DNA from 2 places in the Bacillus sp. mrc49 genome. Region 2 is predicted to be linked to the other one. Evidence: a T-box and tRNA genes for the amino acid it is inferred to sense, from the RefSeq annotation. Region 2 holds a T-box; the other holds one or more tRNA genes.
The links. The T-box of region 2 lies ahead of thrS (threonine--tRNA ligase). A T-box ahead of a tRNA ligase gene usually reads a tRNA of that ligase, here a tRNA-Thr.
Positions count from the first base shown of each region.

Region 1: it encodes a tRNA-Thr, which carries the amino acid that the T-box ahead of thrS (threonine--tRNA ligase) is inferred to sense. The anticodon was not compared.

Region 1 is NZ_PHNG01000754.1:2,507-13,518, reverse strand. It holds partial or broken rRNA gene CVN76_RS22395 (23S ribosomal RNA) at 1-174, shown strand, start outside; rRNA gene rrf (5S ribosomal RNA) at 295-410, shown strand; tRNA gene CVN76_RS22385 (tRNA-Asn) at 420-494, shown strand; tRNA gene CVN76_RS22380 (tRNA-Ser) at 500-591, shown strand; tRNA gene CVN76_RS22375 (tRNA-Glu) at 601-675, shown strand; tRNA gene CVN76_RS22370 (tRNA-Val) at 691-766, shown strand; tRNA gene CVN76_RS22365 (tRNA-Met) at 868-941, shown strand; tRNA gene CVN76_RS22360 (tRNA-Asp) at 947-1,022, shown strand; tRNA gene CVN76_RS22355 (tRNA-Phe) at 1,035-1,110, shown strand; tRNA gene CVN76_RS22350 (tRNA-Thr) at 1,118-1,193, shown strand; tRNA gene CVN76_RS22345 (tRNA-Tyr) at 1,210-1,293, shown strand; tRNA gene CVN76_RS22340 (tRNA-Trp) at 1,301-1,374, shown strand; tRNA gene CVN76_RS22335 (tRNA-His) at 1,392-1,467, shown strand; tRNA gene CVN76_RS22330 (tRNA-Gln) at 1,506-1,580, shown strand; tRNA gene CVN76_RS22325 (tRNA-Gly) at 1,584-1,658, shown strand; tRNA gene CVN76_RS22320 (tRNA-Cys) at 1,666-1,739, shown strand; tRNA gene CVN76_RS22315 (tRNA-Leu) at 1,748-1,828, shown strand; gene CVN76_RS31185 (hypothetical protein) at 2,074-2,268, shown strand; tRNA gene CVN76_RS22310 (tRNA-Leu) at 2,558-2,638, shown strand; gene CVN76_RS22305 (hypothetical protein) at 3,416-4,126, opposite strand; gene CVN76_RS22300 (TetR/AcrR family transcriptional regulator) at 4,753-5,373, opposite strand; gene CVN76_RS22295 (MMPL family transporter) at 5,510-7,732, shown strand; gene CVN76_RS22285 (sigma-70 family RNA polymerase sigma factor) at 8,412-9,119, shown strand; gene clpP (ATP-dependent Clp endopeptidase proteolytic subunit ClpP) at 9,150-9,734, shown strand; gene CVN76_RS22275 (TauD/TfdA dioxygenase family protein) at 10,094-10,987, opposite strand.
Region 2 is NZ_PHNG01000691.1:1,481-12,492, reverse strand. It holds gene CVN76_RS14310 (GntP family permease) at 1-367, shown strand, start outside; gene CVN76_RS14305 (CoA transferase subunit A) at 397-1,092, shown strand; gene CVN76_RS14300 (3-oxoacid CoA-transferase subunit B) at 1,110-1,757, shown strand; gene CVN76_RS14295 (peptidoglycan-binding protein) at 1,922-2,824, shown strand; gene CVN76_RS14290 (GNAT family N-acetyltransferase) at 3,001-3,516, opposite strand; gene CVN76_RS14285 (sigma-54 interaction domain-containing protein) at 3,636-5,117, shown strand; gene ablA (lysine 2,3-aminomutase) at 5,335-6,765, shown strand; gene CVN76_RS14275 (YokU family protein) at 6,768-7,034, shown strand; gene CVN76_RS14270 (DUF7010 family protein) at 7,172-7,813, shown strand; gene CVN76_RS14265 (Type 1 glutamine amidotransferase-like domain-containing protein) at 7,851-8,477, opposite strand; gene CVN76_RS14260 (hypothetical protein) at 8,509-8,784, opposite strand; T-box leader at 8,938-9,158, shown strand; T-box leader at 9,189-9,412, shown strand; gene thrS (threonine--tRNA ligase) at 9,472-11,012, shown strand, end outside.

The DNA.
Region 1 (11,012 bases), on a different contig from region 2:
CGTGCGGACGGGATAAGTGCTGAAAGCATCTAAGCATGAAGCCCCCCTCAAGATGAGATTTCCCATGGCGCAAGCTAGTAAGATCCCTGAAAGATGATCAGGTTGATAGGTCAGAGGTGGAAGCGTGGCGACATGTGGAGCTGACTGATACTAATAGATCGAGGACTTAACCAACGCTTCTGAAAAAAATGAAATACCTTCTTATTATCTAGTTTTGAAGGAATGAAAATTTCTTCTTGCATTTTCTCGAAAAGACGTTATAATAATATATGTCTTGAAAAAACGCAAACAATGTTTGGTGACGATAGCGAAGAGGTCACACCCGTTCCCATTCCGAACACGGCAGTTAAGCTCTTCAGCGCCGATGGTAGTTGGGGGTCTCCCCCTGTGAGAGTAGGACGTCGCCAAGCTTATATTGTTCCGCAGTAGCTCAGTGGTAGAGCATTCGGCTGTTAACCGAACGGTCGTAGGTTCGAGTCCTACCTGCGGAGCCATAAATGGAGAGCTGTCCGAGTGGCCGAAGGAGCACGATTGGAAATCGTGTAGACGGGTAACCCTGTCTCAAGGGTTCAAATCCCTTGCTCTCCGCCATTTATACCTGGCCCGTTGGTCAAGCGGTTAAGACACCGCCCTTTCACGGCGGTAACACGGGTTCGAATCCCGTACGGGTCACCATTTCGGCAACATATTGGAGGATTAGCTCAGCTGGGAGAGCATCTGCCTTACAAGCAGAGGGTCGGCGGTTCGATCCCGTCATCCTCCACCATTTTTACATAAGGTCAGGTTGTTTCAGGTAGTGGTTGGTCATCATTCCACAGAAACAATTCACACGAAAACTTGATTCTTGAATAGAAACATTATTACCGTCGCGGGGTGGAGCAGTCCGGTAGCTCGTCGGGCTCATAACCCGAAGGTCGCAGGTTCAAATCCTGTCCCCGCAATCTATGGTCCCGTGGTGTAGCGGTTAACATGCCTGCCTGTCACGCAGGAGATCGCGGGTTCGATTCCCGTCGGGACCGCCATTTTTAAAGTTTGGCTCAGTAGCTCAGTCGGTAGAGCAAAGGACTGAAAATCCTTGTGTCGGCGGTTCGATTCCGTCCTGAGCCACCATAGTAGTGCCGGTGTAGCTCAACTGGTAGAGCAACTGACTTGTAATCAGTAGGTTGGGGGTTCAAGTCCTCTTGCCGGCACCATGTTTCATCCATATGCGGAGGGGTAGCGAAGTGGCTAAACGCGGCGGACTGTAAATCCGCTCCTTAGGGTTCGGCAGTTCGAATCTGCCCCCCTCCACCATCTCTTTAGGGGTATAGTTTAAAGGTAGAACAGAGGTCTCCAAAACCTCCAGTGTGGGTTCGAGTCCTACTACCCCTGCCAATTTCAATCTTATCATGGCGGTTGTGGCGAAGTGGTTAACGCACCTGATTGTGGTTCAGGCATTCGTGGGTTCGATTCCCATCAGTCGCCCCATTTTTCTTTAAAATGTGCTATAATGAAAACAACGTTAATGGGCTATAGCCAAGCGGTAAGGCAACGGATTTTGATTCCGTCATGCGAAGGTTCGATCCCTTCTAGCCCAGCCATATGCGAAAGTAGTTCAGTGGTAGAATACAACCTTGCCAAGGTTGGGGTCGCGGGTTCGAATCCCGTCTTTCGCTCCAAAACGTTGGCGGCATAGCCAAGCGGTAAGGCAGAGGTCTGCAAAACCTTTACCACCGGTTCGATTCCGGTTGCCGCCTCCAACAATCATGCCGGTGTGGCGGAATTGGCAGACGCGCACGACTCAAAATCGTGTTCCTCTGGAGTGCCGGTTCGACCCCGGCCACCGGTATCATCTAAAGGGTTAAACCCTTATAAGTCAATGCTGAGATTGTCTCTAAGCATTGACTTTTTTGTGTTTAACCGACTAAAGCAGAATGCTAATCGTGTAAACAAGCTACTGCTCGTTATAATAAGCGTAGAGGAGTCGGTAAAACATCCATACATGCTTTTAGAGATACACTTGCAAAGTATTATGTAACAAGCGGTGGTATACCAAATTAGTGAGACTAAAGGTTTGGCATATACGTTGATTAAGTGCCTGAACAAACTGATTTATTTAAAGTAGAGATACGGCCAAGAATTGATGGGAGAAACGCAGAACCTAGAATGTTTTTCCGTAATGAAAAAATCGCTATCACTTCAACAAATGATGATGTGGTAACCTCAGGCGATATTTTAGCTGTTAAAGATGTAGAGGTTTATATTATTGGTATTGATGACCGTTCGTAGATTACTTATGCATATAAGGTAAACGTGGGCGATAGATTTTTTGAGGAAGAAGGTCATTTAACTAGCTTAAGGCTGGAACTATAATAAAATTAAGTGGCGAAAATAATAATAATAATCCAATATAGCAATCGTGGTAGGACCTATTCAGGAGTGTCTTTTTTTAAAAGAGTTAATTTATTAATTGACAAATATATAATAGTATATTATTTTAATTAAAGGGTATTTATTAATCGTATGGACAATTACATAATTAGCATTGACTAAAACTATTGTAAACTCCAACAATCATGCCGGTGTGGCGGAATTGGCAGACGCGCACGACTCAAAATCGTGTTCCTCTGGAGTGCCGGTTCGACCCCGGCCACCGGTATCATGAAACAGCCAGGAGTGCTGTTGGAAGAAGGCCTTACACTTAATTGTGTAGGGCCTTTTTTGTTACTCTACAAATACTAAGAGAACGTTCCTTCTATGTTGTGATAATTAAAAAACGAATGGAAGGTGACAGTCCTGCCATACGTTTCCGAGGCGGGAGGAATGGCCAATTTTGATATTCGTTATTGCAATCAAAGGTGAATTGGAGATGAATGTCAAAAATAAGATCAGTTGAAATGACTTAAGGACATCAACTATATAAAAGCCGATTTTTAAATTAAGTTGCTCTCCAGAGGGAGCACTATTAGCTACTATGCATGATCAGGTTCTTGCAGCTGTCATTCATTTGTCTGAGTCTTTCCTTTGAAGAGGCTGTTGTATCGATCGGATAAGTTCACTATTTTTCAGGCGGTTAGGATTATATATGTCTTGTAAGCTTTTTGTTCCTGCTGGTATCCTAGTTTTACCGTTTTACCCCTAACAGACTGTATTTTTATTATATCTATTGCTATAAAAGAAAGGAGCACAATCTAAAATAGTTCAATCCTTAAGGAATGGCCTATAAGTTTGGATATTTTGAGTTAACTTTTGTCTTATAAGAGCAGCACGCAGGTAAACGTTCTTTTGTGGCAGTCTTCGTCACAAGATGTCTTCGCACTAAAAAGTCAGCTCGACTGGAGGCAATCGGCAGAGCTGATTTAGTGTTGAAATATACATATTCATTATGATACCGATGCTTAGAAGAAGAGAACTTCAATCAAATTTCCCCTGTGTACTAACATCTGTATTTGAATTTAGGTTCTGTCTGATTATAATATCCGTTCCTTACCTCTGCACACCAATTGGCAAAGGCTTCTCTCCATTGAACACTACTAAAGAATTCCTCAACAGATTCATTTTCAGAATCCCAAACGATGAATGTGTTGAGTGGAGTGATTCCCCCTGCCCAAATTCCGATATTTTGGTCAGTATTATCTTCCCTTACTAATAATATGGGCAGTCCAAATTGAAAAGCCATCGAGGGTTCAATTTGTAAAAAAGTTGAGCCTTCCCAGAACGGAGGGGATGATGAAGGCTGCCCTACATTAGTATCGGTAACCTCAACGAGAAATCGACGAAAGTTGATTGCCAACATTCCATAGCTTGATGAAACCAACCGGCGGATACTTGTTAAAATGTTTTCTGGATATTGTTCACTTATAGGCAAAGTACGTGGAAAAAGCAGAGCGTTCTCAATCTCGAAAATAAGGCGGTCTTGAAACTGCTGTTGTATTGGATTTAATGTATTTGTTGTGCTTAAGAAAATAGGAATTCGAAAGGCACGATCAACGCATTCCTCGTATCTAAATGATGGAGCTACTTCTTCCTTTAAAGGATCATCATTAGAATTTCTTGAGGAATTTGTACTTTTGTCTTTATATTTATTTTTATTTTTCAGTTTTACTTTAATTTTATTTTTATCTTTATCACTACTCACATTTCTCATCTCCTTTTTTTTATTTAATATATGGGAAAGGATTAAGTGTGATTGGACATAAGACCTGACTACTTGGTTAAGGATTAATGCTAACTTTGTACGAACAAAAGAGACCACAATATGTGGTCTTACTTACTAATTCCAATGGAAATAGTTCATCCGTTACTTTGAGTCATGGGCAACACCACAGGAGCAACGATTTAACGCATATAACAGGTGATAAGATGCGGGGAGTACATGATTGATTCGTTGGACTTCATTAGCAAAACCCTGATCATCCTTCGGCATTGGTGAAAGTGCATCCGCTTTTTCCATTAAGCTCCAGGCGGTACAAACCTATTAGGTGGAATTCGAACGCCAGTAGTTACTACAGAAGAAATTAAGCGTGAACATTCCTCTAGGCAAAGGCTCATCAAGGAAACGGCATGGGTGACCCCTAACTAACAGAAATGGCTATCCTCAGCCTCGCTTAATGGAGATCATTCTCCTGATGGGGAATTTTGCGAGGATGGAGGAAGATACGAGAAAAAACGCAAAAAAGGAGCCCGCCAAATCAAGCTGCCTATGGCGGACCGGTTCTCTATTTTTTTAGATACGACATCATTGCATTGGGAGTCTATGCATCGATCATAGATTCATTTTGGCCCGATTCCTACCCAAAATAGATCTACTAGAGCTTGCGCCGTTTTTTCTGGTCCGCCCAATTCAATTATTAATTCTTTTTTGTTTCGAATCATGGTAACTGTAGAAAAGGCATGGGCGAGCAATAATGGATTTTTGACTACTATCTCCCCATTTTCCATTGCTTGCTTGAATATGTTCTCCAGTGCTTGATGAACCTCGTTTTCTGCTGTGCGGATCTCTTGGATATGTTCTTCTGTAAGGGAAAGGGAAGCCTCCTGCAGTAATGTTTCAAAATCTATATGTGGCCTAATTAAATGCTCGAACGTTACTTCGTATAATCTGTGCTTCAATCCATTGGAACTGTTCAGCAGTTTATCTGTCTGTATTTTTATGCGGCGGAACATGCTTGATACTGCGATGGTGAATAAAGTTGCCTTATTTTTAAAATAGTAATAGACGCTTGCTTTTGTAACATTGCTGGCATCGGCAACTTGTTCCATTGAAACGCCTTCATATCCATATGTCATGAATAGGAAGGATGCAGTTTGTAGAATTTGATCTCTTGTTATATTCGAGTCATTCGTCATTTTGGGTCGTCCCGGTTTTTTCTTCTGGATATTATGATTATGCATATGAAACCTCCTTCTGGTTGAATTAATTTTCCAAATGAAATTAGTTGATTAATTAACCTTCTGGTATATATAATTAATCGTATGATATATGTATATTCTAATAGAAACAAACCAAATTGGAAACGAGGGAATTCAGATGAAAAAATCTATACTAACAACCTTCAGCTCATATATGACTGGTAGGGTTAGTCGCTGGGTTGTCATTGGCATATGGGTTGTTCTAACGGCAGCTTTAACCATTGCTTGGCCCGCAGTAAATGACTCAGAAGTTAATAATGCCCCAAATCTGAGTGAAGATTCACCTTCTGTGGAAGCAGATAAGTTAGTTAAGAAACAATTTCCAAATTCCTCAGGGATACCTGCATTGCTTACGTGGCACAATGAATCGGGATTAACGGAAGAGGATCTGAAAGCAGTCCAACAAATGGCTGAACATTTAGAGAAAGATCCGTTAGAAGATCAATCGTCAACACCTCCTCTGCATAAAATGCCTGTATCAGCACTGCAACAAATGGTTTCAAAAGATGGAACAACGCTAGTGCAACCTATTTTTTTCAAAGAAAGTGTTGATACCGAAGTCTTAAAGGGAAATTTAGATGACATCAAAGAACAAGTGAAAAAGCAGGTTTCGTATAACCCTTTCAATGTAAGTATAGATGAAAATAATAAACTGAGTACACGTTTCACAGGCCCAGCAGGGATTCAAGTAGATGCAACAAGTCTATTTGAAGGAGCGGATGTTTCGTTACTGATAGCTACGGTTGTGCTTGTCTTAGTACTGCTTCTTATTATTTATCGTTCCCCAATCTTGGCTATTATTCCTTTAATCGGTGTAGGATTTGCTTATATGCTGCTTAGTCCTATTCTAGGTTTTTTAGCGGATAAAGGTTGGATTACCGTTGATGCCCAATCCATATCCATTATGACCGTCTTATTGTTTGGAGCAGGAACAGATTATTGTTTATTTTTAATTTCTCATTATCGTGATGAGCTTCTGAAGGTAAATGATAAACGAAAAGCACTTATACATGCGTTTAAAGATGCCTCGGGTGCCATAGCTATGAGTGGAATTACTGTGGTCATTTCTCTTCTCGTCTTAATTGTAGCAGAATATGGGGCTTACCACCGTTTTGCCATTCCATTTAGCTTGTCCATCTTTATTATGGGCATAGCAAGCTTGACTCTCATTCCAGCACTACTATCCGTTATGGGAAGAGGTTCGTTTTATCCTTTCATTCCACGTACTCCTGAAATGGAAAAAGAGAGGGCTGCAAAGAAAGGAAAACCGGTTCCTGCAAAAAAAGGAAAGAGCCGCTTTGGAACTTGGGTCGGTAATATCGTGACAACCAAACCTTGGACGATCATCATAGCATGTGTGATCTTCTTTGGAGCAATGTCGGTATACTCAAGTCAAATCAAATACACCTATGATGTATTATCTTCTTTTCCAGAAGACATGCCATCAAGGGAAGGGTTCAAGGTCATTTCTGACGCATACTCGCCTGGTGAATTAGCTCCGGCTCAAGTGGTAATCGATACAGACGGAAAATCGGTAGACCTTGAAAAAGAGTTAAAGAAACATGACCTTGTCAGTACAGTGTCTAAACCCCAAAGCGGTGCGGACAATGAAGATCTAAAAGTATATGATGTTAAATTCAATGTTAATCCCTACAGTACAAAAGCGATGGAAGCTATTCCAGAATTGAGGGATGCAGCAGAGAATGCATTGGCGGAAGCTAATGTTCCTTCCGTGAAATCCAAGGTCTGGATTGGTGGGCAAACAGCGACTCAATATGACACCATGATAACTAGTAATAAGGACAACGATCTCATTGTTCCATTGATTATTGTCTTTATCTCCATCCTGTTATTGGCATACTTACGTTCCATTGTAGCTATGCTTTACCTAGTTGGCACGGTTATCTTATCTTACAGTGCAGCATTAGGACTAGGGTGGCTTATCATCCATAATATAATGGGTGCTGATGCTATACAGGGAGCCATTCCTTTATATGCTTTCGTATTCTTGGTTGCTCTTGGAGAGGACTATAACATCTTCATGATCTCGAGCATTTGGAAGAAAAAGAACTATATGCCGTTGAAGCAGGCCATTAAAGAGGGCGTGAGTGAAACGAGCGGGGTCATTACTTCAGCCGGTATTATATTGGCGGCCACCTTTGCCGTGCTAGCGACATTACCGATTCAAGTTCTTGTGCAGTTCGGAATTATCACGGCTTTAGGGATTCTTCTGGATACCTTCATAGTCCGACCATTTCTGGTACCGGCCATCACTACCGTTTGCGGAAGATTTGCTTTTTGGCCAGCTAAAGTCAAAATGGTAAAAGGAAAAGAGAATTAACAGGAGGATATGGATATTCTGTGCTGCAAAAGAGACATTTTGGCACCTTATCAATGACCCCAAAACATCAAATACTGCAAAAAAATGGATTCAATAAAACAGTGTTTGGAGTAATTCGCTCTGAACCATCAAAATGTCGATTAAAAGGTTTCGGAATGCTTTCATTCCGAAACCTTTTTGATTTATCATCGGGATTGAAGCGGTTATAAGGAATGGGTAGAGAGGACGGTCAAGAATGCTCCGGGTGTAACGATCGCCTAAACTCCTAGTTCAAAAACGTGGAAGCAACCAATATTAAAGAAGCATACATATGCGATAAAAAACAGTTCGAAAACAAGATGGGCAAAAAGAATTTGCATCTCCTTTTCACGCAGAGTGGATTTGGCCGGCGATACTCCTGCGGGAAAGGGACCTCTACGGTAGACCCCGCAGGCGCAAGCGCCGGAGGAAATGCATGCAGGGAGGAAACCAGGGATCGGTGCAGGAAAGAGGATTTACCATTAGGTTTACCGTTACAACTGAACATTTGAGGGAAAGGTTTTAGTATGAAAGGAAATCTCCTGGTAAGAATGGAATAGAATATTAATGGAAATTCATCCGATGAAAATTTTAGTGCCCCCGTATCTTTTTCTCTTTCTGAAACGTTTAGAGGATAGAGGGTGTTGAAGGAGTGAGAAAAATGATAAAGAAGTTGAGGGAAGAAAGTCATGAAATAAAGGATAACAACATGGCCTTAGATGAGGTATATCCTGAATTGCTTCGGTTTTGCCGATTCTTGACGCAAAATAGTTGGGATGGTGATGACTTGGCACAGGACACGATCATGAAGGCAATGCGGGTCTATGGGAAGAAGAAGGGGCTAACACCTGCTTTATTGAAGACGATAGCCCGCCATTCCTGGATCGATACGATCCGAAAAAGAAAAAAGGAAGCTTTAGGCGAATTGCAGGATAACGATATGCAAGGGGCAATTGGAGAAAATTCGTTTGAAACGGTGGAGTATATGATAAAATCCCTTACCCCGAAGCAAGCTGTCGTGTTTTTATTAAAGGAAGGATTTCTTTATCGCTCCAAGGAAATCGCGGATTATTTGAACACGACGGAATCGGCGGTAAAGGCAATCTTGAACCGTGTCAAAAAACGTTTGGACAATGATGCGGAGGAGCGTAAGTTGTCCGCCGTGGATGATTGGGAGTATGAGGAGGAGCAAAGGCTGATATCACTGATGACACAGGCATTGCAGCAGCAAAATCCTGATATCCTCATTAGAAGCATCCCATCTTTCAAATCGCTGAACAGTCAATCGATGATTCCTAGATCGATGGATCGATCGCTGCATTTCAAACCATGCTTCACTCCTTCAAACACACTCTCACTGGCTGCATAGCCAATCATTTTGTTAGGAGGAAGAAGAGATATGACTACCATTCCATATGTAATTGAGCAATCCGGCAAGGGTGAACGCTCGTACGATATTTATTCCCGACTGTTAAAAGATCGCATCATCATGATTGGCGAAGAAATCACCGATCATTTAGCCAACAGTGTCGTCGCCCAATTGTTATTCTTGGCGGCTGACGCACCTGATAAAGAAATCACCATTTTCATCAATAGCCCGGGGGGATCGACTAGTGCCGGTTTTGCCATATATGATACGATGCAGTATATAAAGCCTGATATCCGGACTGTATGTACGGGAATGGCTGCCTCATTCGGCGCCATGCTTTTGCTGGCAGGTACGAAGGGAAAGCGGTGTGCATTGCCGAATAGCGAAATCATGCTTCATCAGCCGCTTGGAGGGGCAAGGGGGCAAGCCACGGAAATTGAAATTTCGGCCCGGAGAATCTTGAAGCTAAAGGACCATATCAATCAAATCATTTCGGAAAGGACGGGTCAGCCTATCGCTAAGGTGGCGAAGGATACTGATCGTGATTACTTCTTAAGCGCTGATGAGGCGAGGGATTACGGAATAATCGATGAAATAATCGTTCAGGATCGTTAATTTGGGAAAAAGGGTTTCGGGGCGCTCATGCCGAAACCCTTTTTCCATAGGTTGATTTCGCATATTTTGTTGCTAATCACCAAGTAAGGAGGTGTGGTCGATTTCCCCTCCGATGCTCAGCTTTTCAGAGGGTGTGTGAGCCTCTTCGGGGTTATCCCCTGTGAGGTCTTTACCTGTGGCTCGCACCTTCGCGCCAATCAACAGTAAAACCAACAATCTTAAAGAGCCTTTCTTTCAGAACGATTTTTTCACCCGGACAATTCTGGATAAGGGAGTGCCAGCGGTGAACAATATCTTGAAAGCAGGAAAAAGCACGTTATGCTTTCTCTAGTAAGTAAGGTACTCAGAAGTTAGGGGCGTTATTTCTTATTAAGCAGTCTGCTGGATTCGTTCTCCTTATTTACCGGGATTTCTTTTCCTACTGTCACACGGCGGACGACACGGTGCTGGTCTTCATAATCGGCGATGGCATAATGCTGTGTGGCTAGGTTGTCCCATATGGCCACGTCACCTTCACTCCATTGCCAGCGCACGGTATTTTCCAGACGGGTTACGTATGAATCAAAGATACTTAGTAATCGTTCAGACTCACTTGTTGTATAACCTTCCACTCTTCCGGCAAAGCCACCTAGCAATAAATGTCTTTTCCCAGTTTCGGCGTGCACGTGGACGACTGGATGCCGCGTTTTATAAATGGTCGATTCGAATATTTCCCGGTATTTCTTTTTGACCTCGTCCGTTGTATTTTCGACTTGCTTGAATTGGGCATAATCATATTCATTTGTATGGATGGCCCATAGTTCGTCCGCTAAATGTCTCAATCCATCCGGCAGGTCTTCGTACGCCTTATTAGTATTGGCCCAGACTGTATCTCCGCCAACTTTCGGGATGGTTACACCTCTTAAAATCGAATATTTGGGAACCTCTGGGACGAAAGTGACATCGGTATGCCACTGGTTCGCTTTGGCACCCTGTGCGGAATCAAGTTCGAATATATAGTTCGTATCGTTTTTGACCGGTACCGTAGGATGGGCATAGGGCTCACCGAGGAGCTTGGCAAATGCCTCTTGGGAGGCATCATCCAAATGATTTTGTCCTTTGAAGAAAACGACTTTATGATCGTTCAGCGCTTGCTTGATTTCGCTGAATATATTTAAATCCAAGTCACCACTTAATTGCACTCCATGAATTTCCGCACCGATCCGACCTGCTACAGGCACCACTTTTATTTGTTGTGTTTTAGTTTCCGTCATAATCGATTTCCTCCCGTATTTGTTT
Region 2 (11,012 bases):
CTCGGTCATTCAAAACTGGGTGTTCAATGCAAGCGGCAATCCCCTCGTATCCGAAGCTGTTGCCGTCAATGTACTGGCAGGAATCACCGGATCGGCATCAGGCGGACTTTCGATTGCGCTGGAAGTGATGGGAAGTCACTATATGCAGGTGGCCCAAAATGTCGGGATCACCCCGGAAATGCTTCATCGAATTGCATCCATGGCATCAGGCGGGATGGATACGCTGCCGCATAATGGCGCCGTCATCACCTTACTTGCCATTACAGGGCTGACACATCGCCAATCGTACAAGGATATCTTTGCGATTACGGTCTTGAAAACAGTGACCGTCTTCATCATTGCCTTTGGTACATCATTGTTTATTTAAAAGAATAGATTAGGAATGGAGATGGGGAAATGAGTAAATTGTTATCATCTTTTGACAGCGCTATTGAACATATCGAGGATGGAGCTACCATTATCGTTGGCGGGTTCGGGTTAAGCGGAATTCCAGAAAAGCTAATCATTGCTTTGCGTAACAAAGGTGTAAAGGATTTGACGGTCGTCAGCAACAATTGCGGGGTCGATGATTGGGGTCTGGGACTTTTGCTGGAAAATAAACAAATCAAAAAAATGATAGCCTCATACGTAGGGGAAAATAAGTTGTTCGAGCAGCAATTTTTAAGCGGCGAGCTGGAGGTCGAGCTAGTTCCCCAAGGAACGCTTGCTGAGCGATTAAGAGCGGGCGGAGCGGGCATTCCTGCCTTTTATACAGCTACGGGAGTGGGAACGGAAGTCGCCAAAGGAAAGGAACATAAAGAGTTCGATGGCCGCACATACATCATGGAAAAAGGGATCGTCGGGGATTTTGCCTTTGTCAAAGCTTGGAAAGCGGATCATTTCGGTAACCTCGTATATCGAAAAACAGCAAGGAATTTCAATCCTGTCGTTGCCACAGCGGGGAAAGTCACGATCGTCGAAGTGGAAGAGGTTGTGGGCACAGGGGAGCTTGATCCGGATGAAATCCATACTTCAGGAGTTTATGTACAAAAAGTGCTTGTAGGAAATGACTATGTAAAACGTATTGAAAAACTTACAACTGCTAACGCATAAAAAGGAGGAGTATTCAAATGACAAGACAACTGATTTTAGAACGGGCCGTTAAGGAAATCCAAGATGGTATGTGTGTGAATTTAGGGATCGGGATGCCGACCTTGATTGCCAATATGATCCCAAATGACTTCAATGTCATGCTTCAATCGGAAAATGGCTTACTCGGAATCGGACCCTACCCACAAAAGGATGAAGTCGATCCGGATTTGATCAATGCAGGGAAAGAAACGGTAACCGCCAAAGCGGGGGCATCCTTTTTTGATAGCGCTGAATCGTTCGCGATGATCCGCGGCGGCCATATCGACCTAGCGATATTAGGCGGCATGGAGGTTTCCGAAACTGGGGATTTGGCGAACTGGATGATTCCTGGCAAGATGGTCAAAGGAATGGGAGGCGCGATGGACCTCGTCCAAGGCGCGAAACGCATCGTTGTCATCATGGACCATGTGAATAAGCATGGTGAATCCAAAGTGAAAAAGAGCTGTACATTGCCATTGACAGGAGAAAAGGTCGTCCACTGCCTGATTACCGAATTGGCTGTTTTCCATTTTTCCGAAGCGGGAATGGAATTGATTGAATTGCAAAATGGCGTAACACTTGATGAAGTGAAAAGCAAAACAGAGGCTGACTTCACCATAAGTCCCTCTATTGAAATCAGGGCATAAGATTAATAAGAACTATTAGACTATTTCCATTCGCAACCAGGCGAATGGAAGTGGTCTATTTTTTGTTGCACCTCTTTTGTTTCATGACTCCTCATGCTACTTTTCCGTTAAAAAGGCTTATATAAAGGGTGATGGAAACGTAAAAAGGAGGGATGGCATTGAACGTGGAATTACGAACATTATTGGATCGATCAGTGAAGAAGATGGGTATAGGGATGGATGCAGTAGTGAAGGCATCAGCATTGGAGATGATCGAACGTGCTTATACAGAAGGGATCGCTGTACAAATAAGCGCAGGTTACCGCTCTTTGGAAGAGCAAGCCGCGCTTTATGGTCAAGGACGAATCTACAGTTACAATGGAAAAAATTATAGTGATCCGGCTAAGCCTGTTGTGACGAACGCTAAGCCAGGCCAATCTTATCATAATTTTGGACTGGCCATCGATTTCTTCCTTGTGAGTGATGATGGCAGGAAAGCGATCTGGACGGTGGATTCAAGGTGGCAGCGTGTGGCTGCGATAGGTAAAAAGTTAGGATTCGAATGGGGCGGAGATTGGCGTACATTCAAGGATTATCCCCACTTGCAAATGACGGGGGGCTTAACCTACACACAATTACAAGCAGGGAAGAAACCGCATCTTACCAACCGATTCAAAACAACAAAGGGCAGTAAAGGAGATAGCCAAATCATTTCCATTCAGGAAACAGTAAATAGCCGCTATAAAACGAATCTGGCGGTCGATGGTTTTTTCGGCTCCAAAACTCGATCAGCTCTTTTAAAAGGAGTACAAACGGAGCTTAATAAGCAATATAATCATAGACTTGCGGTCGATGGAAAATGGGGGCCAAAAACCAAGTCTGCGATGGTCACATTGAGTATAGGAGCTACGGGCCCTATCACATGGATACTGCAAGCAGCACTCTATATGAAAGGATTCGATCCCGGGCCACTTGACGCACGATTCGGCAGCAAAACCGAGGCGGCATTATCCAAATTTCAAAAAGCAAGCAGCATTTCTGGGGATAACCAAGCCAACAAAGAAACATGGAATAAATTGCTTGCTTGATAGAGTATGATCTTGGCGGATAGGATGGTAAACCCATCCTGCCCGCCTGAAGGCTAATTCGTCCCAGCCCAAGAATAATTCGTCCTATTCGGGAATCATTCGACTTTCCCGGGAAATAAATTCACCTAAACCTAACAGAATTCGACTTTTCCCACTGGAAAACAGCCGCTATTGTTTCATTCAAGCTCCAAGCACCAATCATGGCATTGCATGAGGCTCCCTGGCGGATATTCGAATTCACATTCGGAGATGAGATTGAAATCAAGCTTGCGGCAAAGGGCATTGGATGCGGCGTTATGGACGGATGGAAATGCGTGAATGGAGCTGTATTTGCGTTCGTCCTTGAGTTTGGCGATGACAGCCCTGACGGCTTGTGATGCAATGCCTTTCCCCTGGAAAGAGTGGAGGACACTCCAGCCGATTTCATACACATTTTCATCGTTCCAGACGGTTTGCCAGTAGCCTACGGAACCAACAGCTTCGTCCTTTGGCAGGATGATGCTGAACATGCATCCCCTGTTTCCGATTTCAAGGTATCGTTTGTGGCGTTTTTGGATTTGTTCTGCACTCTCTGGACCACCAAGATGCTCCATCATTTTCGGTTCATTGAGTTGAAAAAGTAAATCAAGATCCTTCTCTTCCCAAGGTTTAATTTCTAATTTGGTTTCATTCCTTTTTAAAATACCATTCACCCCTTTTATTTATAAGTTTCCCTGTAGAAAGGGAAACTCCTTTCTTCTCTTCAGAAGCTTTATCATTTCTATGATTCTATTTACCATTAAATGATATAATTTACAGGTAATTCTATCAAGTGACAGAGAACGGAGATGAAGAAATGAAATCTTCAGTCAATCAGTTTTCCACGCAATTTGAATGGATATTGAATGTGATAAATGTGGGTGTCCATATCGTGAACAAAGATGGGGATACGGTTTTTTATAATGAAATGATGGCACATATCGATGGGCTGGCTCGCGAACAGGTGCTCGGGAAGAATATTTTTCAGCTTTATCCATCCTTGACCGATGAGTCGAGTACGCTGCAGGCGGCGTTGGACAAGGGCATCGAAACGAATGAGTCGATTCAAACGTATGTGAATGTAAAGGAGAAAAAGATAACGTCGATCAATAGTACATATCCACTATATGAGGATGGCGAGATCATCGGGGCAGTGGAGATCGCCAAAGACATTACCAAGGTTATGAACATGTATGATCAAATCGTCGATTTACGCTCCCAGCTTGCCGAGACCTATAAGAAAAATAAGTACTTCGAAGGGACGGCGACTTATCATTTCAGTGATTTGATCGGGAGCAGTCCCGTTTTTCAAGAAGCGATATCATTGGCCAAAAAATCGGCCCGCAGCCATTCCCCGGTCATGATTTATGGACCGACGGGAACGGGGAAGGAATTGGTAGCGCAAAGTATCCATAATGTAAGTGCCCATCGCCATCAGCCATTCATTGCACAAAACTGTGCGGCCGTCCCAAAGGAATTAATGGAAGGTCTGTTGTTTGGCACGACGAAAGGGGCTTTCACGGGAGCAGTGGATCGACTCGGGATTTTTGAACAGGCCAATGGCGGTACGCTGTTTCTTGATGAATTGAATAGCCTCGATCCTGGATTGCAGGCGAAATTGCTGCGGGTGCTGCAGGAGGGTGAGGTGCGCCGCGTCGGAGGAGCGCAGGAGCAAAAAATTAATGTGAAGATTATTGCGGCGATGAACATTTCTCCAGAAGAAGCGCTAGAGAGGGGAATCATTCGCTCCGATTTGTTTTTTCGCCTGAATGTCGTGACGATCGCCATGCCTTCTCTTAAGGAGCGTAAAACAGATATAGCGGAAATCGCCAATCACTTTATTCAGAAGTTCAACAAATCATTTTTTTCAGACGTGCGCGGGATCAGTCAGAAGGCGATGAATCGGCTTCTTCAGTATCCATGGCCCGGAAACATTCGTGAACTGGGCCATGCCATCGAATTGGCCTTTAACGTCATGGATACTGGAGAGGATATGATTGATGAGCATCACCTCCCGGCCTATCTTTTTCCTTCAGGCAAATACACTCCCCCCAGTGCACCGAGCCTGCCGCCCATATTAACGGACAAGATGGATTTACCTGTCGTCCTTGAAGAACTGGAAAAGGAAATGATCATCAATATGTTCCGAAAATACAACGGGAATATCAGCAAAACGGCTGAGTCCCTCAATATTACCAGACAAGGATTACAATATAAGTTAAATAAGTACAAGATTGAAAAGGTGTATGCGGCGGAATGGAAGGAATCAAGATGATAGAAATGAAGGTAAAGTATTTTGTATGAGATGCAAAGAATTTGGCTGCAAAATATTGGGCGTTTAGAAAAGAATTTTGCGGCCCGCACGCCCGCATTCCCCTCTTATTCTGATGTTTTCCTTCTCAAAAGAGTTGGCATCATTCTTGCGAGAGTATATCGATAAGTTCTTAGAATAAGGGGAGGGGATTTTTAACATGAACATGATGGGAATGGAAATAAAACATAAAGAGTACCTTGGCGGGCGCAGGCATTATAATGATATCGAGCTTTGGAAGGACGTCAAGGAAGAGCAGTGGAACGATTGGATCTGGCAATTGACCAATACGATCAAAACCTTGGATGATTTGAAAAAGGTCGTCAATCTGACTCCGGAGGAAGAGGAAGGAGTCCGGATCTCGACTCAGACGATTCCTTTGAATATAACGCCCTATTATGCTTCTTTGATGAATCCTGATGATCCTCGCTGTCCAATTCGTTTACAGTCGGTACCGCTCTCGGCAGAAATGAACAAGACGAGATATGATTTGGAGGATCCGCTCCATGAGGATGAGGATTCACCAGTTCCAGGCTTGACGCATCGGTATCCGGACAGGGTGCTGTTCCTCGTTACGAACCAGTGCTCGATGTACTGCCGATATTGCACGCGCCGCCGTTTTTCAGGCCAGGTGGGAATGGGCGTTCCTAAGAAGCAATTGGATGGAGCGATCGAATATATAAGAAATACACCGGAAGTGAGGGACGTGCTGATTTCCGGAGGGGACGGCTTGCTGATCAATGATAAGATCCTCGAATACGTATTGAGCAACTTACGCGCCATCCCGCATGTGGAGATCATTCGGATCGGTACACGGGCCCCGGTCGTTTTTCCGCAGCGGATTACGGAAAATTTATGCAATATTCTGAAGAAATACCATCCGATTTGGTTAAACACCCATTTCAATCATTCGCTTGAACTGACCGATGAAGCGAAAAAGGCTTGCGATATGCTGTCCATGGCAGGCGTCCCGCTCGGTAATCAGGCGGTCATCCTCGCTGGCATCAACGATAGTGTCCATATCATGAAAAAGCTGATGCATGACTGTGTCATGGCAAGGGTAAGGCCTTACTACATTTATCAATGCGATCTATCCGAAGGGATTGGCCATTTCCGGGCCCCGGTTTCAAAAGGATTGGAAATCATTGAAGCGCTCCGTGGCCATACATCGGGATATGCGGTGCCGACCTTTGTGGTGGATGCGCCTGGCGGCGGAGGTAAGATAGCCCTGACTCCGAATTACCTTCTATCCCAAAGCCCGGATAAGGTCGTATTGCGGAACTTCGAAGGTGTCATCACGAGCTATCCGGAGCCTAAGAATTATGTTTCCGGCAGTGCCGACGCGTATTTTGATGAAGTGTATGGCACCGAAGACCGAAAAGCAGCCGTGGGGATATCCGCGCTCATGACGGACGAAAAATTCAATTTGGTGCCAGAGGGCTTGCGCCGTCTTGATAAGAGAAAGGCATATGAAAATGCGGCAGAGCATGCCTCATTGAAGGACCGTCGCGATAAACGGGATGAAATGAAGGAGAAATTGAGGAAAGCGCAAGAAAAAAAGAATGCCCTGGCCCAAAGTGAACCGGTGAAGCCGGAAGGCAAGGAGGGATGAAGATGGACTGCTTATGGTGCAATGCCCCTAACGTAGAAGAAAGTGAAAAGAAGGACTGTTTCTGGATCATGCCCGATGGGAAGCGATCGATAAAGCTCCTGCAGGTTCCCGCCATAAACTGCCCGGAATGTGGGATATATGTGTCCGATCATATGAATCAGAAGGTGGATGAGGCCTTAGCCATACATGATCTGAGTCAATATCCTGACGAGTTCGCCTATGATCAGCTTCTTGTGGCGCCAGTCAAGCAACTATTCAATTGGAAATGAAATCGCGGGAGAAGCGGATGATAGCCATCCCTTCTCCCGTAATACTATCGACGGACCCGCGATCATATCTCCCTTTCGCTTGCTTTTTAGGTATATGGATCATGAATAATCGGCTAATTTCCACAGTATGATGGATTATGTATGATATTACTGAAGATGAAAGGAAGCGGATGATGCAAACGAAAGAAGCATATCGCGGTACAGGAATTGGGGTCATTTTCATGGCGTTCTTCGGTACGCTGTGGGCAGGTATCGGTGTAATGGGATTGCAAGAATGGGGATTTCCGTACGTGGAACTCGCCGCCATACTGGTTGGATTCATCCTGCTTATCGGAGGCATTTCACTGTTACATGCGGCACAAGAAATGCCGCATCAAATTACAGGGAAGCTGAAGCGAATCCGATTCTGGTTCAATATCGTCTTCATCGCCGAAGGTTTGCTGATCGTGGCTGCCATAGCCATCTGTAACGCGAACGATCAAACCGATCTTATACCTGGCGTCATCGCCATTATCGTGGGCCTGCATTTCTTACCCCTGGCATCGCTTTTTCAAATCAAGCTATACTATTTGACTGGAATGCTGCTCTGCTCATTGGCACTTATCACGTTACTGGCCGCTCCAAGCACCTTCATGCTTGGAGGTCATGAAATTACTGCCAAATTATCACTGCTCGGCTTTGGCTGCGCCCTAATCTTGTGGTCCACTGGACTTACCTTAATGCTCCGTGTGAAGAATGCAAAGGGATTGGTTGGACACACCGAAGACCATCCAAGCTGAATAACTTCTCAAGAATTTTTCCAAGCAACTCCTTCACTCAGGGAAAGCGTGCACCATCTTGGAACGAGTATATATCATTCACCACTTTATAGAGTTCGCCGTTCTTTGTGAAAAGGGCACTTCCATCTGGAATGGCATATATTTTTCGTTCAGTTGAAAGGGGAAGCAATTCTCCATCTATCTTATCTTCGTAATGGACTTCAACGCTAAACTCAACTAATGCCAAGCCTTTGATCATTATCGTTTCTGGATAGTCTTTATCTTTCGTCATAATGCAATCCGTGCAGATGGCTAACGAACCCGCACTATATCCAATCAATAAGCCATTAAAGTTTTTCAAGATCGGTGTAAGGCCTTTATTTTCCATGACAGTGATCAATCGTTCTGGCCTGCCGCCAATAAAATAAAGAGCATCATATCCTTTTATGGCTTGTTTCATCTCTTGTTCCGAAAGGTTTTCTCTCAATAAGTCAACACTAGCATGTTCCATGATGGAAAAGGCTTTCTTGACGGTTGCCAGCCAGCCTTCATACCTGGAATCATCGGTTGCAAACGGGATTATTAAAATCTTGGCATTGGGCTTCATCATGTTTGAAAGTTCCAGGTACACTTCAGCTAATTCGGAATTCGCGTGATTGCCGCCGCCAATGAAACAAATGTCCATCTATGGATCGCCTCCCAGTCGTTAGAGTTAGTTAATTTCTCATCCATGTTAACAGCCTGATGATTTGAAAGGGGTCATTCCAAACCAGGATGAAGCTTAAAAGAAAGAACGCGGCGACAGCCAAAAATTTCGTCTTTCCTTTTTCATTTTTGAACATGGCCGCGAAACTTAATAGCATGCCGAGTAATAATGCCCCGAATCCGAAGACCATTAAAAAATCGAAGGCTTCTTTGCTGACAAACGAAAAGCCAAATGCTGCGGCACCCATCACGGCGAATCCGATCGACCAGCTGCTTAAATTTTTCATGGGACCCTCCTTTTTTTACTAATTATACCAATTGATAGAGTGCTAGGATAGGGATTATTCATTTGGTAAAAGTAATATTTTTTGGAATAAAATGTTGTAACTTTCAGGGATTGGTTGTAATATGTATAACAATATAAAAATCGATTTGCAATAGCATAAGCCATGATGAGGACAACAATCATTTTTACGGTCTTAAGAGAGGGAAGGATAGCTGCGAACTTCCTGGCTTAGGAAAATGATTTACCGCCTTTGAGCTTTTATTGGTGAACGAGAGTAACCGATATCGTCTAAGCTACGTTACAAGCTCCAGAGCCATAAGTGAAAATACTTATGGGAAATTGGGTGGAATCACGGGTAACGCACTCGTCCCTTGCTTAGGGATGAGTGCGTTTTTTGTTTATAAAACCATTGCGATGAAAAGGACAATAATCATTTTTACGGTTTTCAGAGAGGGAAGGGCAGCTGCGAACTTCCTGGCTTAGGAAAATGATTTACCGCCTTTGAGCTATATCAGTGAACTTTTAGTAGCTGATATCGTCTAAGCTGCGTTACAAGCTCCAGAGCCATAAGTGTTTTCTTGCTTATGGGAAATTGGGTGGAACCACGAGTAAACGCACTCGTCCCTTGCTTAGGGATGAGTGCGTTTTTTTATTATTCTAAAGGGGTGTTCATGTAATGGATGAAAAAATGATCAAAATCCGATTCCCGGATGGGAAGCAGAAGGAATACCCGATGGGTACGACAGTGGGAAGCGTGGCAGGCTCCATCAGCTCAAGCTTAAGGAAAAAGGCAGTTGCAGGAAAGCTCGATAAGCAATTGGTTGATCTACGTTTCCAATTGAATGAAGACGCTGAACTTTCGATTTTAACACTTGATTCGGAGGAAGGACTGCACGTTTTGCGGCACACTTCGGCGCATATTTTGGCCCAAGCGGTGAAGAGACTTCATGGTACGGCGCAACTGGGCATGGGTCCGGTCATCGAGGATGGGTTTTACTATGATTTTAAGCTCGATCATCCTTTGAGTGCAGAGAGTCTGCAAGCCATTGAAAAAGAGATGGAAAAAATCATAGACGAAAATCTGGAAATAAAAAGGAGGGAGGTATCTTATGAAGAAGCGGTGAAGCTATTCGAAAGTCAAGGAGAGTCATTCAAGCTGGATATTGCGAGGAACATCCCGAACGGTGAAAAACTAACGATTTATCAACAAGGGGAGTTTATTGACCTTTGCCGCGGACCGCATCTTCCTTCGACATCTTTGGTAAAAGCATTCAAGTTGACACGTGTTTCAGGTGCCTATTGGCGGGGAGACAAACGAAATGAAGTTCTTCAACGAGTATATGGGGTCGCCTTCGGAAGGAAAAAAGATTTACAAGATCACTTGCATTTTATGGAAGAAGCAGCCAAGCGCGATCACCGGAAATTAGGGAAGCAGCTCGAACTATTCATGTTTTCCGAGGAAGCCCCTGGAATGCCGTTTTATTTACCGAAAGGACAAATCATCAGGAATGAGTTGGAGAAGTTCTCGCGTGAGCTCCAGGGCGCTGCTGATTACGACGAGGTTCGCACGCCGTTCATGATGAATCAGCGGTTATGGGAAAGGTCGGGCCACTGGGATCACTATCATGAAAATATGTACTTTACTGAGGTCGATGAGACAAAATTCGCGATGAAGCCGATGAATTGCCCGGGTCATATGCTTTTATTCAAAAATAAGCGTTATTCCTACAGGGATTTACCCATCCGGATGGCCGAGTTCGGTCAAGTCCATCGCCATGAGTATAGTGGATCATTGAACGGCATGCTTCGGGTCCGGACATTTTGCCAGGACGATGCCCACCTATTCGTTCGCCAGGATCAAATCGAGGGGGAAATCAAGCAGGTGTTTCAACTGATTGACGAAGTGTATCGTACATTTGGATTCGAATATTCCGTGGAGCTCTCGACTCGACCAGAGGATTCATTGGGAGATGACTCCCTCTGGGATGCCTCTGAAGCAGCATTGAAAAATGTGCTCTCAGATATCGGCATACCTTATCAATTAAATGAAGGCGACGGAGCATTTTACGGGCCGAAAATTGATTTTCATATTAAGGATGCATTAAAACGGAGCCATCAATGTGCAACCATTCAACTTGATTTTCAAATGCCGGAAAAATTCGATTTGACTTACATCGATGAAGAAAATGAAAAAGTCCGCCCCGTCGTCATCCATCGTGCGATTTATGG